Linked DNA regions of Allochromatium vinosum DSM 180. The protein of the gene in region 2 interacts with the protein of the main gene of each other region in a pairwise test. Links are inferred from orthologs where the notes say so. Each region holds a gene or a part of one and is shown on either strand. Other genes may lie near its edges. The genes, in order: ALVIN_RS13320 and ALVIN_RS01500.

The links.
Region 1: the proteins of ALVIN_RS01500 (region 2) and ALVIN_RS13320 interact in binary tests that used the Escherichia coli proteins (3 or more experiments, as listed by UniProt). The link is inferred for Allochromatium vinosum DSM 180 from one-to-one orthologs.

What each region holds. Positions count from the first base shown.
Region 1 is NC_013851.1:3,021,852-3,028,105, reverse strand. Bases 1,196-3,919 are described here. They hold ALVIN_RS13320 (HesB/IscA family protein), read right to left. Parts: upstream 2,859-3,919; coding sequence 2,532-2,858; downstream 1,196-2,531. Other genes in these bases: ALVIN_RS13315 (PAS domain-containing hybrid sensor histidine kinase/response regulator), read left to right, coding at 2,998-3,919; ALVIN_RS13325 (SufE family protein), read right to left, coding at 2,094-2,513; ALVIN_RS13330 (xanthine dehydrogenase family protein molybdopterin-binding subunit), read left to right, coding at 1,196-2,097. Outside these bases: more of ALVIN_RS13330, read left to right, coding at 1-1,195; more of ALVIN_RS13315, read left to right, coding at 3,920-5,232; ALVIN_RS13310 (glutamine amidotransferase), read left to right, coding at 5,257-5,967; ALVIN_RS13305 (DUF4365 domain-containing protein), read left to right, coding at 6,142-6,254. UniProt on the Escherichia coli protein: Is able to transfer iron-sulfur clusters to apo-ferredoxin. Multiple cycles of [2Fe2S] cluster formation and transfer are observed, suggesting that IscA acts catalytically.
Region 2 is NC_013851.1:352,604-358,924, forward strand. What follows is about bases 3,320-6,110. They hold ALVIN_RS01500 (2Fe-2S iron-sulfur cluster-binding protein), read right to left. Parts: upstream 4,964-6,110; coding sequence 4,676-4,963; downstream 3,320-4,675. Other genes in these bases: ALVIN_RS01490 (AAA family ATPase), read left to right, coding at 3,320-3,767; ALVIN_RS01495 (hypothetical protein), read right to left, coding at 3,866-4,486; ALVIN_RS01505 (SDR family oxidoreductase), read left to right, coding at 4,979-5,875; ALVIN_RS01510 (Rap1a/Tai family immunity protein), read left to right, coding at 5,892-6,110. Also shown: ALVIN_RS01475 (hypothetical protein), read left to right, coding at 1-64; hemC (hydroxymethylbilane synthase), read left to right, coding at 252-1,178; ALVIN_RS01485 (uroporphyrinogen-III synthase), read left to right, coding at 1,182-1,937; more of ALVIN_RS01490, read left to right, coding at 1,986-3,319; more of ALVIN_RS01510, read left to right, coding at 6,111-6,290. UniProt on the Escherichia coli protein: Ferredoxin are iron-sulfur proteins that transfer electrons in a wide variety of metabolic reactions. Although the function of this ferredoxin is unknown it is probable that it has a role as a cellular electron transfer protein.

The DNA.
Region 1 (6,254 bases), 2.7 Mb from region 2 along the record:
CGCGATCTGCTCAAGATCATCGCCCTGAGCGGTGGTGGTCTGGCGCTCGGCTGGGTCTGGCCGGCGCGCGCCGAGACGAACGAGACGCCGGCCCCGAGGCGGTTCGAACCCAATGCCTGGATCAGCCTGCATGCCGATGGCCGTATCCAGTTGAGGCTCGCGCGCGCGGAGATGGGGCAGGGGGTCATGACCTCGCTGACCATGCTGCTGGCCGAGGAGCTGGAAGCGGGACTCGATCAGATCCAGATCGAGCCGGCACCGATCGATCCGGTCTATACCAACCATCTGCTGGGTGAGCAGGCGACCGGCGGTGGAACCTCCACCCGCGACGGCTGGGAGACGCTGCGCGAGGCCGGCGCCCTGGCGCGGACGCTCATGATCGCGGCCGCCGCCCGGACCTGGGGCGTGCCCGAATCCGAATGTCGCGCGCGTCGGGCCCGAGTCCACCATGCCGATGGAACGAGCCATCTCGGCTATGGCGAGCTGGCGGCCATGGCGGCGAGTCTGCCGGTGCCGACCTCGGTCGTGCTCAAGGACAGGTCCGACTGGACTCTGATCGGAACCAGTCAGCGCCGGCTCGACACGCCGCTCAAGGTCCGTGGCGCGGCGCGCTTCGGACTCGACGTGCGGCTTCCGGGGATGCTCCATGCCACGATCGCGCGCTGTCCGGTCATCGGCGCCGAAATCCGCGGCTGGAATGCACAGGCCGCGCGCGCCGTACCGGGCGTGATCGACGTGTTCGCGGTGCGCCATGGCATCGCGGTCGTGGCCGAGACCAGCTGGGCGGCGCTGGCCGGGCACGCGCGGCTGGAGATCGACTGTCGGCCCAGGGTCAATACGGCGGTGGCGACCGAGCGCCTGCGCTCGCGTCTGCACATCGGCCTGAACGGACGCGCGCCCGTGGCGCTCAGGGAGGGCGACGTGAGCCGCGCCCTGGCTGAGGCCGCGCTGGAGATCGAGTCGGTCTACGAGGTGCCCTTCCAGGCCCATGCCTGCATGGAGCCGATGAACTGCACTGCCGACGTGCGCCCGGACGGCTGTGACATCCATGTGCCCACCCAGTCGCCTGCGGCCACACAGGAACTGGCTCAGCGTCTCACCGGGTTGCCGCCCGAGCGCATCCGGGTGCACACCACCTTTCTCGGCGGTGGGCATGGGCGGCGGCGCGAGCTGGATTTCGTGCATGACGCCGTCGAACTCTCGCACCGGCTCGGGCAGCCGGTGCAGGTCATCTGGACGCGCGCCGACGATCTTCAGCACGACTACTACCGGCCGATGACGCTGCACCGGCTGCGCGGTGGGCTCGACGCGGCCGGCGAACCCGTGGCCTGGTTCCATCGCGTGGTCGGGCCTTCGGTGCTCGCGCGGCGCGATCCGGGTCGCATTCGCGATGGCATCGATCCGCTCATGATCGATGGCGCGGCGAGTCTGCCCTATCGGTTCGCGCATCGGCGTCTGGAGTACAGGCGCGCCGACACGCCGGTCCCGATCGGGCTGTGGCGCGGCGATGGTCATTCGCACAATGCCTTTGCGACCGAGTGCTTTCTCGACGAGCTGGCGCGCGCGGGCGGGCACGATCCACTGGCGTTGCGCCGGAATCTGCTGGCCGAGAGTCCGGCTCATCTGGCGCTGCTCGACCGACTCGCCGAACACTGGGCTGCGCCCGTACCCGATGGACAGGGACGAGGGCTGGCGCTGGTTGAGGCCACAGGCAGCCGGCTGGCCCTGATGGCCGAGGTCGCGGTCGAGGAGGGGCGGGTGCGCGCGCGACGTTTCGTCGCCGTGCTGGACTGTGGGCAGGTGGTCAACCCGGACGCCGTGCGGGCGCAGATCGAGAGCGGGATCGTCTTCGGGCTGACCGCCACCCTCAAGGGCGTCATCACCTTCAGCGATGGCCGGGTCGAGCAGACCGGCTTCGGCGACTATCCGCTGTTGCGCTTCGACGAGATGCCCGAGATCGAGTCGATCCTGATCGACAGCGACGCCCCGCCCGGCGGGGTCAGTACCATCGCCACGCCGGCGGTGGCCCCGGCCGTGGCCAATGCGCTTCTGGCCTTGCTCGGGCGTCCGTTCAGAACGCTGCCGATCCGGCTCTAAACCGCCAGCACTCGCGCCTGTGCCTTCATCTTATTGACGATGGCATAGACGCCGACATGGCGGTTGGGACTCAGATGCTCTTCGAGTTGCAGTCCCTGGAACAGCTCGTCGACGTCGAGTGCTTCGATTTCATCCGGCGCCTTGTCGGAGAACAGCCCGACCAGCAGGGCGACCACGCCCTTGATGATGGCTGTGTCGCAGTCGCCCCAGTAGGCCAGTCGCCCGGCGTGCTCCGGATGCGGATGGGCGGCCACATGCACCAGACTCATGCACTCGACGACGCGGTTGGCGTCGGTCTTGTGCGCGCCCGGCATCGGCGCCAGACGCTCACCGAGTTCGACCAGATAGTGATAGCGCGACTCCCAGTCGCCCAGCAGCTCGAAGTTCTCGACGATCTCGCCGATGTCTGCATTCATGCCCGAAACCACGCGCGACTAGACCCGGAAGGACTCACCGCAACCGCAGTGATCCTTGGCATTGGGATTGTGGAACTCGAAACCCTGGTTGAGCAGGTTGGTCTTGACGAAGTCGATCTCCAGTCCGTCGAGCCGGCTCAGGTTCGTCTCGTCGACCACGACCTTGACGCCGTGGCTTTCGAACACCCGGTCGTCGGCGCCGAGCTCGTCGGCATAGTCGACCGCATAGGTGAAGCCGCTGCATCCGCTCTTTTTGGTCGCGACGCGCAGACCCAGGCCATGCCCGCGTCGTTCGAGCTGGCTGGCGACGTGTCGGGCCGCCGCTTCGGTCAGGGTTACCGTCATCGTTTTCGCCTCGCTGAAAATCAATGTCATCGATGGGGCTGAATCTGCATCCGGCAGAGAGCCTTTTCAAGGTTGAAGCCTGTTCGGGCAACGAGTATCGTCCCCGCCATCGATCTCGTTCTCACTGCTCAGGCCCGTCTTGCTCCCCGATTCGCTTGCTCCGTCCTCGCCAGCTCCATCCGAGCGTGCCATCCAGGTTCCGGTCGCCTTGGGTGTGCTGGATACGGCACTCTGTCTGAATTGGCTCCAGACCTCGACTGATCCGAAGACACCGCTGCCGGGCCTGACGACCAGCGCCGAGTTCATGCCGCTGGCGCGTCAGGTGCTGGCCAGCGGCCAGCCGGTTCGCCAAACCCTTGCCCTGGATGAGGCCGGTTGCACACACCGGCTCGATCTGATCCTGACGCCCATGCTCGGCCCGCAGGGCGAGACGGCCGGCGCCTTCGTCGGCGTGCTCGATCTCACCGAGACGCTGCGCGTCGAGCAGGCACTGCGCGAGAGCGAGACCCAGTTCCGGCTCATGTTCGATCTGGCGACGGTCGGCATGGCGGTCATAGAGCCGAGCACCCGCCGCGTGCTGCGGGTCAACCAGCGCCTGTGCCGGATCCTCGGCTACGAGGCCGGGGAGCTGCTCGGGATGTCGTTCCAGGATCTCACCCATCCGGAGGACCGCTGGCACGACCGGCGGCGCTTCCGGCGTGCGGTGTTGCAACTGGACACCGATTATTTCACCGAGAAACGCTATGTACGCAAGGACGGCACCGTGGTCTGGGCGCTGGTGAACGCGACCTTCATCCGGGATGCGAACGGCGATCCGGTGCGCGCCGTGGCCGCTATCTTCGATATCACCGACCGGCGTGAAGCCGAGACCCGGGCGCGTGATCTGGCCGCCGTGGTCGAGTCCTCGTCGGACTTCATCGGTATCGCCGGACTCGACCGGCGTGGACTCTATATCAATCCGGCCGGGCGCTCGCTGGTCGGTCTCGATGCGGAACAGGACATCACCGAGATCCGGATCGAGGATTTTTTCATGCCCGAGGATCTGGAGCAGCTGCGCCAGTCCATCCTGCCGGCGATGGAGACCGCCGGGCGCTGGGCCGGGGAGTTCAGGTTCCGCCATTTCGTCACCGGCGAGCCGATCGACGTCTTCTATGACGCGCTGCGCATCGACGATCCCAACACCGGGCGTCCGCTGCACTATGCCACGGTGACGCGCGACATCCGCACCGAAAAGGCCGCCGAGCAGGCGCTGCGCGAGGCCGACCGGCGCAAGGACGAGTTCCTGGCCGTGCTCGGACACGAGCTGCGCAACCCCATGGCGCCGATCCGCCATGCCGTCGAGATTCTGCGCGCGCTCGGTGTCGATGGCGATCCCCGGATCCGCTGGGCGATCGAGGTGCTCGACCGCCAGACCGCGCACATGGGCCGGCTGCTCGACGATCTGCTCGATGTCTCGCGGATCGTGCAGGGGCGCATCGAGCTGGAGCCGGTCGAGCTGCGGGTGCGCGAACTGGTCCAGCAGGCCGCCGATGGGGTGCGCGCGCTCATGGAGGAGCATCGGCACCGATTCGTCTGTCGGCTGCCTGCGCCCGGTTGGCGTGTCCTGGGCGATCCGGTGCGGTTGTCGCAGATCCTGCTCAACATCCTGGTCAATGCCGCCAACTACACCCCGCCCGGCGGTGAGATCCGCATCGACTCCCGCATCGAGGGCGACTCGGTGCTGATCCAGGTGCGCGACAACGGGCAGGGCATGACGGCCGAACAGCTCGATTCGCTGTTCGGACTCTTCACGCGCGGGCCGCATGCAGGCGATGCCGACAGCGGCGGACTGGGGCTGGGGCTGGCCATCGCGCGCCGGCTCGCCGACCTGCATGGCGGCTGTCTGGAAGCGCGCAGCGAGGGACTGGGACGCGGCACCGAACTCTGTCTGCGGCTGCCGATCTTCACCTGTGCGCGCTCGGCGAACCTGAACGAGCCTCCGGACTGTCCGAACGTGTCGCCAGCGGGCGAGAAACCGCGCGTTCTGGTGGTGGACGACGACCCGGACGTGGTCGATGCTCTGGCGATGCTGCTGGAGATCCTGGGCTATCCGGTCGATGTGGCGCGTTCCGGTCCGCAAGCCCTGGAGCTGGCGCAGCGTCAGTGTCCGCGTGTGGCACTGCTCGACATCGGCATTCCCGGCATGGACGGGCTGGAGTTGGCGCGACGCCTGCGCACCCAGTATCCGGATCCCAAACGCCTGAAGCTGGTCGCCCTGACCGGGCTCGGCCACGAGCAGGCCCGCGAACGCTCGCTGGCCGCCGGTTTCGACGAGCATCTGGTCAAGCCGCTCGGGCGACAGGCGCTGCTCGCGCTCCTGGAGTCCTTGGGGTGATGAATCGATCAACGGAGCAAATGGATGAAAACAGCGGTCGCGATTCGACACGTGGCATTCGAAGACCTGGGGGCTTTCGCCGGGGTGCTGACCCAGCGCGGCTGGGCCTTGCGCTATCTGGAGGCCGGCGTCGACCGGTTCGACGACATCGATCCCATTGAGCCGGATCTGCTGGTCGTGCTGGGCGGGCCGATCGGCGCCTACGAGGAGGCAAGCTATCCGTTCATCCGCGACGCGCTACGCCTGCTGGAAAGACGCTTGCAGGCCGATCGCCCGACGCTCGGGATCTGTCTGGGCGCGCAGATCATGGCGCGGGCGCTCGGGGCGCGTGTCTATCCGGGGCCGTGCAAAGAGATCGGCTGGACGCCGCTGCGTCTGTCGCCGGAGGGACAGGTCTCGCCGCTGGCGCCCCTCGATGGCGCCCTGACCTCGATGCTGCACTGGCATGGCGACACCTTCGATCTTCCACGTGGCGCCACGCGACTGGCCTCCACCGACCTGTATCCCAACCAAGCCTTCTCGTGGGGGCGTTCGGTGCTCGCACTCCAGTGTCACCCGGAAGTCCGCGCCGACCAATTCGAGCGCTGGCTGATCGGTCATGCCGGTGAACTGGCCGCCGCCGGGATCTCGATCCCGGAGTTGCGCGCCGAGAGTGCGCGTCTGGCGCCGACCCTGGAGCAACAGGGCCGACGGTTCTTCGATGCTTGGCTCACGACGATCGAGCCACGCCCATAGCCACTCTGCTCGTCCGGTAGGCAGCGGAACTTGAAGTTGCTAGGCTAGCCGAATGCCACCGGCTGGAAGCGGCGACATCGACAACAAGGACACGACAACAACGCCGGAACAGCAGCGTCTGGCGTTATCTGAACGCGCGGACGCAAAACGTAAAGCAGCGGATGAACCCAACGCATGACCTCGGACCAACTCCTCGCTTCGACCGACCGCGAAGAGGCCTTGTCGCGCGCTTATGTGCAAGCCGTAGCCGCCGATGCCGGCTATGTGGTGGCTAGCCTGGACTTCGA
Region 2 (6,321 bases):
ATTGCACAAGGCCACGGCCAAGCAGATCCTCGACACCAGGCGCCGTCATACCGAACTGCGCTGAGGTCGGTTCCGCGTACCGATCCGAGACCTGCTGCGTCATCCTGTGACACAATCGCCCCCCAAGCCGCGTCCTGCGAGCAGGCACTCACGCCGACGCGGTCGATCAATCTTGTTTTCAATCTTGAACCGCGTCGGCGGCGACGTCTGCGCCCGTTTCGGTCGAACGCGGTTTGACTCCAGGATCCAACATGTCCAACAGCATTCGTATCGCCACCCGCAAGTCCCCCCTGGCCATGTGGCAGGCCGAGCACGTCACCGCCCGTCTCAAGGCGCTCCATCCCGGTCTCACCGTCGAGATCATCGGCATGACCACCAAGGGCGACCAGTTGCTCGACTCGCCCCTGTCGAAGGTCGGCGGCAAGGGTCTGTTCGTCAAGGAGCTGGAGCAGGGGATGCTGGCCGGCGAGGCGGACATCGCCGTGCACTCGATGAAGGACGTGCCGGTCGAGTTCCCCGAGGGGCTGCATCTGGCGGTGATCATGGAGCGCGAGAATCCCTATGACGCCTTCGTCTCCAACACCTATGCCAATCTCGCCGAGTTGCCCGAGGGCGCCTGCGTCGGCACTTCCAGCCTGCGTCGTCAGTGCCAGCTCGCCGACCGCCGTCCCGATCTGCGCATCGAGCCGCTGCGCGGCAACGTCAACACCCGTCTGGCCAAGCTCGATGCCGGCGAGTACGACGCCATCATCCTCGCCGCCGCCGGACTGATCCGGCTCGGTTTCGAGTCGCGCATCCGTGACTGCATCGATCCGGTCGACTCGCTGCCGGCCATCGGTCAGGGCGCCATCGGCATCGAGTGCCGCGTCGACGACGAGCGCGTGCATCAGCTCATCGCGCCGCTGGCCGACCGCGACACCACCGACCGCGTGCTCGCCGAGCGTGCCATGAACGCGCGGCTCAACGGCGGCTGTCAGGTGCCGATCGGCGGTCATGCCGTGCTCGATGGCGATCGGTTGATCCTCAAGGGGCTGGTCGGGACCACCGACGGTTCGCGCATCCTGCGCGCCGAGGCGTCCGGTCCGCGCGCCGAGGCCGAGGCCATCGGCGTGCGCGTGGCCGACGATCTGCTCGGGCAGGGCGCCGATGCCATCCTGAGTGCACTCATGGGGCACTGAGCGATGAGCACGCCTGCCGATCTCGCCGGTCGCGGCGTGCTGGTGACGCGTCCCGCCGGTCAGGCCGAGCCGCTGTGCCGCCTGATCGAGTCGGCGGGCGGGCGCGCCATCCGCTTTCCGACCATCGCCATCGAGCCGACCCACGACCCTGAAGCCACGGCGCTCCTGGCCGAGTCCTGGGATCTGCTGTATTTCGTCAGTCCCAACGCGGTCGAGCAGGCGCAGGCGTTGGTCGCCGACGGCACCTGGCCGCGTGTCGAGCGGGTGGCGGCGGTCGGACGCGGCACGGCGCGCGCGCTGGAAGCTGCCGGGCGTGCGCCCGATCTGGTGCCGAACGATCGTTACGAGAGCGAAGCGCTGCTGGAGATGCCGGAGCTTTCTGACATGCGCGGTCGGCGGGTGCTGATCGTGCGCGGTGTGGGCGGGCGAGGACTCTTCGCCCAGGCCATGAGCGAGCGTGGGGCCGAGGTGCGCTTCGCCGAGGTCTATCGTCGCGCACGGCCGGCGGTCGATGTCGCGCCGCTGCTGGCGCACTGGCGCGAGGAAGTCGACTTCGTGATGGCGACCAGTGACGAGGTATTGCTCAATCTGGCCGAGCTGCTGGGGCAGGAGGGACAGGCGTCTCTGCTGGCTACGCCGCTGGTGGTGATCGCCGAGCGCACCGCCCAGACGGCACGAAATCTGGGCTTTCAGACTATCCGGGTCGCCGAGCGCGCCGACGACTCATCCATCGTGCGCGCACTGATCGCGTTGTCCTGACCGGAGTGTGCGAAAACCCGTCCTTCAAGGTGAGGAGGCTGTGAAATCATGCAATTTCCCTATGGTCTGAGCGATTTCGGCAAACTCATCCGTGGCGGTTACTGGTACCTCGACCGCACCGACCGCCTTGCGATCCTGGAAGCTATGGGGGATCAACTGATCTTCCTGCGCCCGCGCCGCTTCGGCAAGAGCCTGCTGCTGTCGATGCTGGAGCACTATTACGATCTCAATCGCGCCGACCGGTTCGATGCACTGTTCGGCTCGCTGGCCGTGGGGCGGAATCCCACGCCGTTGCGCAATCAGTATTTCGTCCTCAAATGGGACTTCTCGCTTATCCCCGCCTATGGCGAGATCGCCGACATCGAAGCGGCCCTGCATCGCTATCTCAACGGCTGTCTCACCCAGTTCGTCGCCGACTATCAGGATCACTGGACCCGCGAGATCCAGCTTCATCCCGGCGACGCGCTGGCCTCTTTCCAGTCCGTGCTGGGTGCCGTGCATGCGACCCCGCACCGGCTCTATCTGCTGATCGACGAGTACGACAACTTCGCCAACGAGGTGATGATGGCGGATCGTCCCGGCAGTCAGGATCGCTACCAGACCCTATTGCAGGGTGAAGGGCTGTTCAAGAGCGTGTTCAAGGCGGTCAAGGCGGGGGCCGGTGGACTGGGCGTGGATCGAGTGTTCATCACCGGCGTCTCGCCGATCGTGCTCAGCGACATGACGAGCGGCTACAACGTCGGCGAAGACATCTATCTGTTGCCCCAGTTCAATGATCTGTGCGGCTTCACTGAGTCCGAGGTCTCGGCCGTGCTGCGGCAACTGGCGGGGGAGGGCGGCGACTGGTCGGCGGATGATGCGCTGGCGACCATGCGTACCTTCTATAACGGCTATCGGTTCAGCGAGGACGCTACTGAGAGCCTCTACAATCCGACCCTGAGCCTTTATTTTCTCAAGGCGCTGGCGCATCAGGGGCGGTATCCGCGTCGGATGCTGGATGAGAATCTGGCGATGGACCGCAACAAGCTGATCTATATCGCGCAGTTGTCCGGCGGCGAGGAACTGCTGGTCGAGGCGCTGAGCGGCGAGGATCAGGTACTGGTGCCGGAACTGGTGCAGCGCTTCGGCGTGGCCGATGTGCTGGCGGCGGTGAAGGATGAGCCGTTCATGGCCTCGCTGCTCTATTTCTTCGGCATTCTGACGCTGGCGGGTCTGACGTCCTTCGATGAGTGTCGACTGCGCATCCCCAATCTGGTGGCGCGCGGACTCTATGTCGAGCGACTACGCGAACGCTGGCTGCCGTTGACCGAGAGTGCGCGTGAGTTGCCCGAGGCGACGCGCGCACTGGGGCAGCGAGGCGATCTGGTGCCTCTGGCTGAGTTGATCGAACAGCGTTACTTCCGGGTGCTCTCCAACCGCGACTATCGCTGGACCAATGAGCTGCTGGTCAAATTCGCCTTTCTGACCCTGCTGTTCGACGATCGGCTCTACATGGCCGTCTCCGAGCTGGAGACCGGGCGCGGATATGTCGATCTGGCGTTGATCGTGCGCCCGGACAAGCGTCGCTTCCAGGTGCTGGATCTGCTGCTGGAGTTCAAGTATCTGAGCCTGAAGGAACTGAATCTGACCGGCGAGCAGGTGCGCGAACGGTCACGCGAGGCGCTTGCCGAGCTGGCGCCCGTGGCGAAGAAGCTCGACGAGGCCGAGGCTCAGGCGCGTGCCTATGGGGCTGCTCTGAAAGAGCGCTATGGCTTCGCGGAGCTGCACGCTTTTGCTGTGGTTGCGCTTGGCCTTGAGCGTGTGGTGTGGCGGACATTGAAAGTCGGGTGATCCTGGCTTGTTCTTTCCGTTGATGTAGCGGCGGCACGTCGTATTGGAGCTTTGGTTTCGACGCTGAAGTCTTTCGTGCTATCTGCACGCTTGCGCCTTCAACGGCTTGGCAAAAAACCATCCCGCTGCATCTGAGCGACGATCTCCTCGATCACCTGACTGATGGTGGTGCGCTCCGAGGTGGGGTCGAGCGGTTGGGAGCGGCCGGACCAGACCAGCCGCTCCTGCTTGGCGTCATAGAGATTGGTTTCGAGCCGCAGCGACTTGAGATCGCTGTAGTAGCCCGGTGCGCAGACTTCCTCGTAGACCTGGCTGAAATAGCCGACCAGGTGGCGGTAGTGATCGGGCACCGAACCGATCCGCGCCGCCGGTCGGGGGTTGGGCGCTTCATCGGACACCAGATGGGTGATGAGGACGCCATCGGCCTTGACCTTTGCATAGCCCTCGGTCAGCCGCGTCAGTCGACCGAGATTCCGATCCGAGACCAGTTCATGTCCGGCCCTGGCCGTTACGCCAAGCGCCTGGAGCTGCTTGACGAAGTTGTCTTCATAGGCACGCCGTACCTTGGGACTGTTGGTCACGCCGAAGACTACCAGCCGCTCGTACTGTCTGGGCGTTTGGCCCGGCTGGGTCCAGACCGAGGAGACGGGGCCGGTGGCACAGGCGCTCATGAGCAGAGCGAGCAGACCAGCGAGGAAGACGCGCACAAAGGGATACATCAGTCGATCGACTCCAGTGTTGGCGCGGCATCCAGACATCGGGTGGATTCGGCGCCCTGTAGGCAAGGTGTCGTTGGGGGTTGACGGTCAGGGAATCGGCCAAGGCGACTCGGTTTGCTGCGACGCAACCGCGCGCCATCGGCGTCAGCACTCAGTATGCCGAAGCCGCCTGTCTTCTGGCTAGCACCGTCACAGTGCCAGCACGGGCGGCGGCTTGACCTCGATGGTCAGATCCGAGTGCGCGACCGCCTGACAGGTCAGACAGGTACCGGCCGGTCGGCCATGCAGCGCCTCGATCTCTCCACTGGGATAATGGATGAAGCCGCTCTTGAGCGTGATTGCGCAGGCGCCGCAATGGCCGCTGCGACAGCCATTGGGCAACTCGACGTCCTGACGCAGCGCGGCCCGGAGCAGGGTCTCGCCGGGATTGGCCTCGAAGCTCGGGCCATCGGGTAAGATCTCGATCTTGAAACTCATGGTGGAAGCAAACTCATGCAGCATATCGTGATTGTCGGCTGTGGCTATGTGGGCGAGCGTCTGGCGCGCCAATACATCGAACGGGGCGACTCGGTGCTCGGTCTGGTCCGGAGCCGGAGCGGACTGGAGCGTCTGGCCGCCGCCGGCATCCCGGCCGTGCGCCATGATCTGACCGGCGCCGATCCCATGCCCGGCTCACTGGCCGGAACACGCCTGTTTCATCTGGCCCCGCCGCCGGCTCAGGGACAAGAGGATCTGCATACGCGCCGGCTGGTCGCCTCCTTCGACCAGGCCGGTCATCCCCGCCGCCTAGTCTACATCAGCACCACGGGCGTCTATGGCGACTGCGCCGGTGCCTGGGTCGACGAAGACTGGCCGACTCAGCCTACGCTGGACCGTTCGCGGCGGCGCCTGGACGCCGAGGAGTGTCTGCGCCGCTGGAGCCGGGAACACGGCGGCGAGCTGATCGTGCTGCGGGTCGCGGGTATCTACGGCCCTGACCGCCTGCCGCTGGAGCGTCTGAAACGCGGTCTGCCCCTGGTGCGTCCCGAAGAGGCGCCCTACAGCAACCGTATCCATGTCGATGATCTGGTGACGGTCTGTGTCGCCGCCATGGAACGGGGACGCCATGGCGCCATCTTCAACGTCAGCGACGGCCAGCCGAGCACCATGACCGATTACTTCATCCGGATCGCCGAGGCAGCCGGTCTGCCCCACCCGCCGCTGATCACCATGGCCGAGGCCTCCGCGCATCTGTCCGAGGGCATGATGGGCTATATGAGCGAATCGCGACGGCTGTCCAGCCGCCGACTGCGCGAGGATTTGGGTGTCGAGTTGCGTTATCCGACCCTGAGCGAAGGGTTGGCTCAGGCACTCGGCGAACAGGGCCTGCACAGGCCGACGATGGCGTGACAATCTGGAGAGATCGATGATGAAGACACACGCTCTACCTCTGGCGCTGCTGTGCGCCGCGACCCTGGCCAGCCAGGGCGCTGGCGCAACCGACGAGGCGTCCTTCCGCTTCGACACCACGGCCAATCTCTACGAGGTTTGTGCCCTGACCGAGGACTCGCCCGGATTCGTGGTGGCCAATCAGGCCTGTCGTGCCTTCATCGAGGCGACCGTGCAGTATCACGACGAGATCAGTGCACGCCGCAAGCTCAAGCGGCTGGTCTGCTATCCCAAGGGCACGACCATCGAGGACGGCAAGCAGGTTTTCATTGCGTGGGCCGATCGCCAGTCCGACGATGCCAAGCTGATGGCCGAGCAGCCGGTCGTCGGATTGGTGCGCGCGCTGGCGGCCAAGTATCCCTGCGAGCGCCGCTGAACCCAGCGGGTGATCCAGGACTCAAAACGAC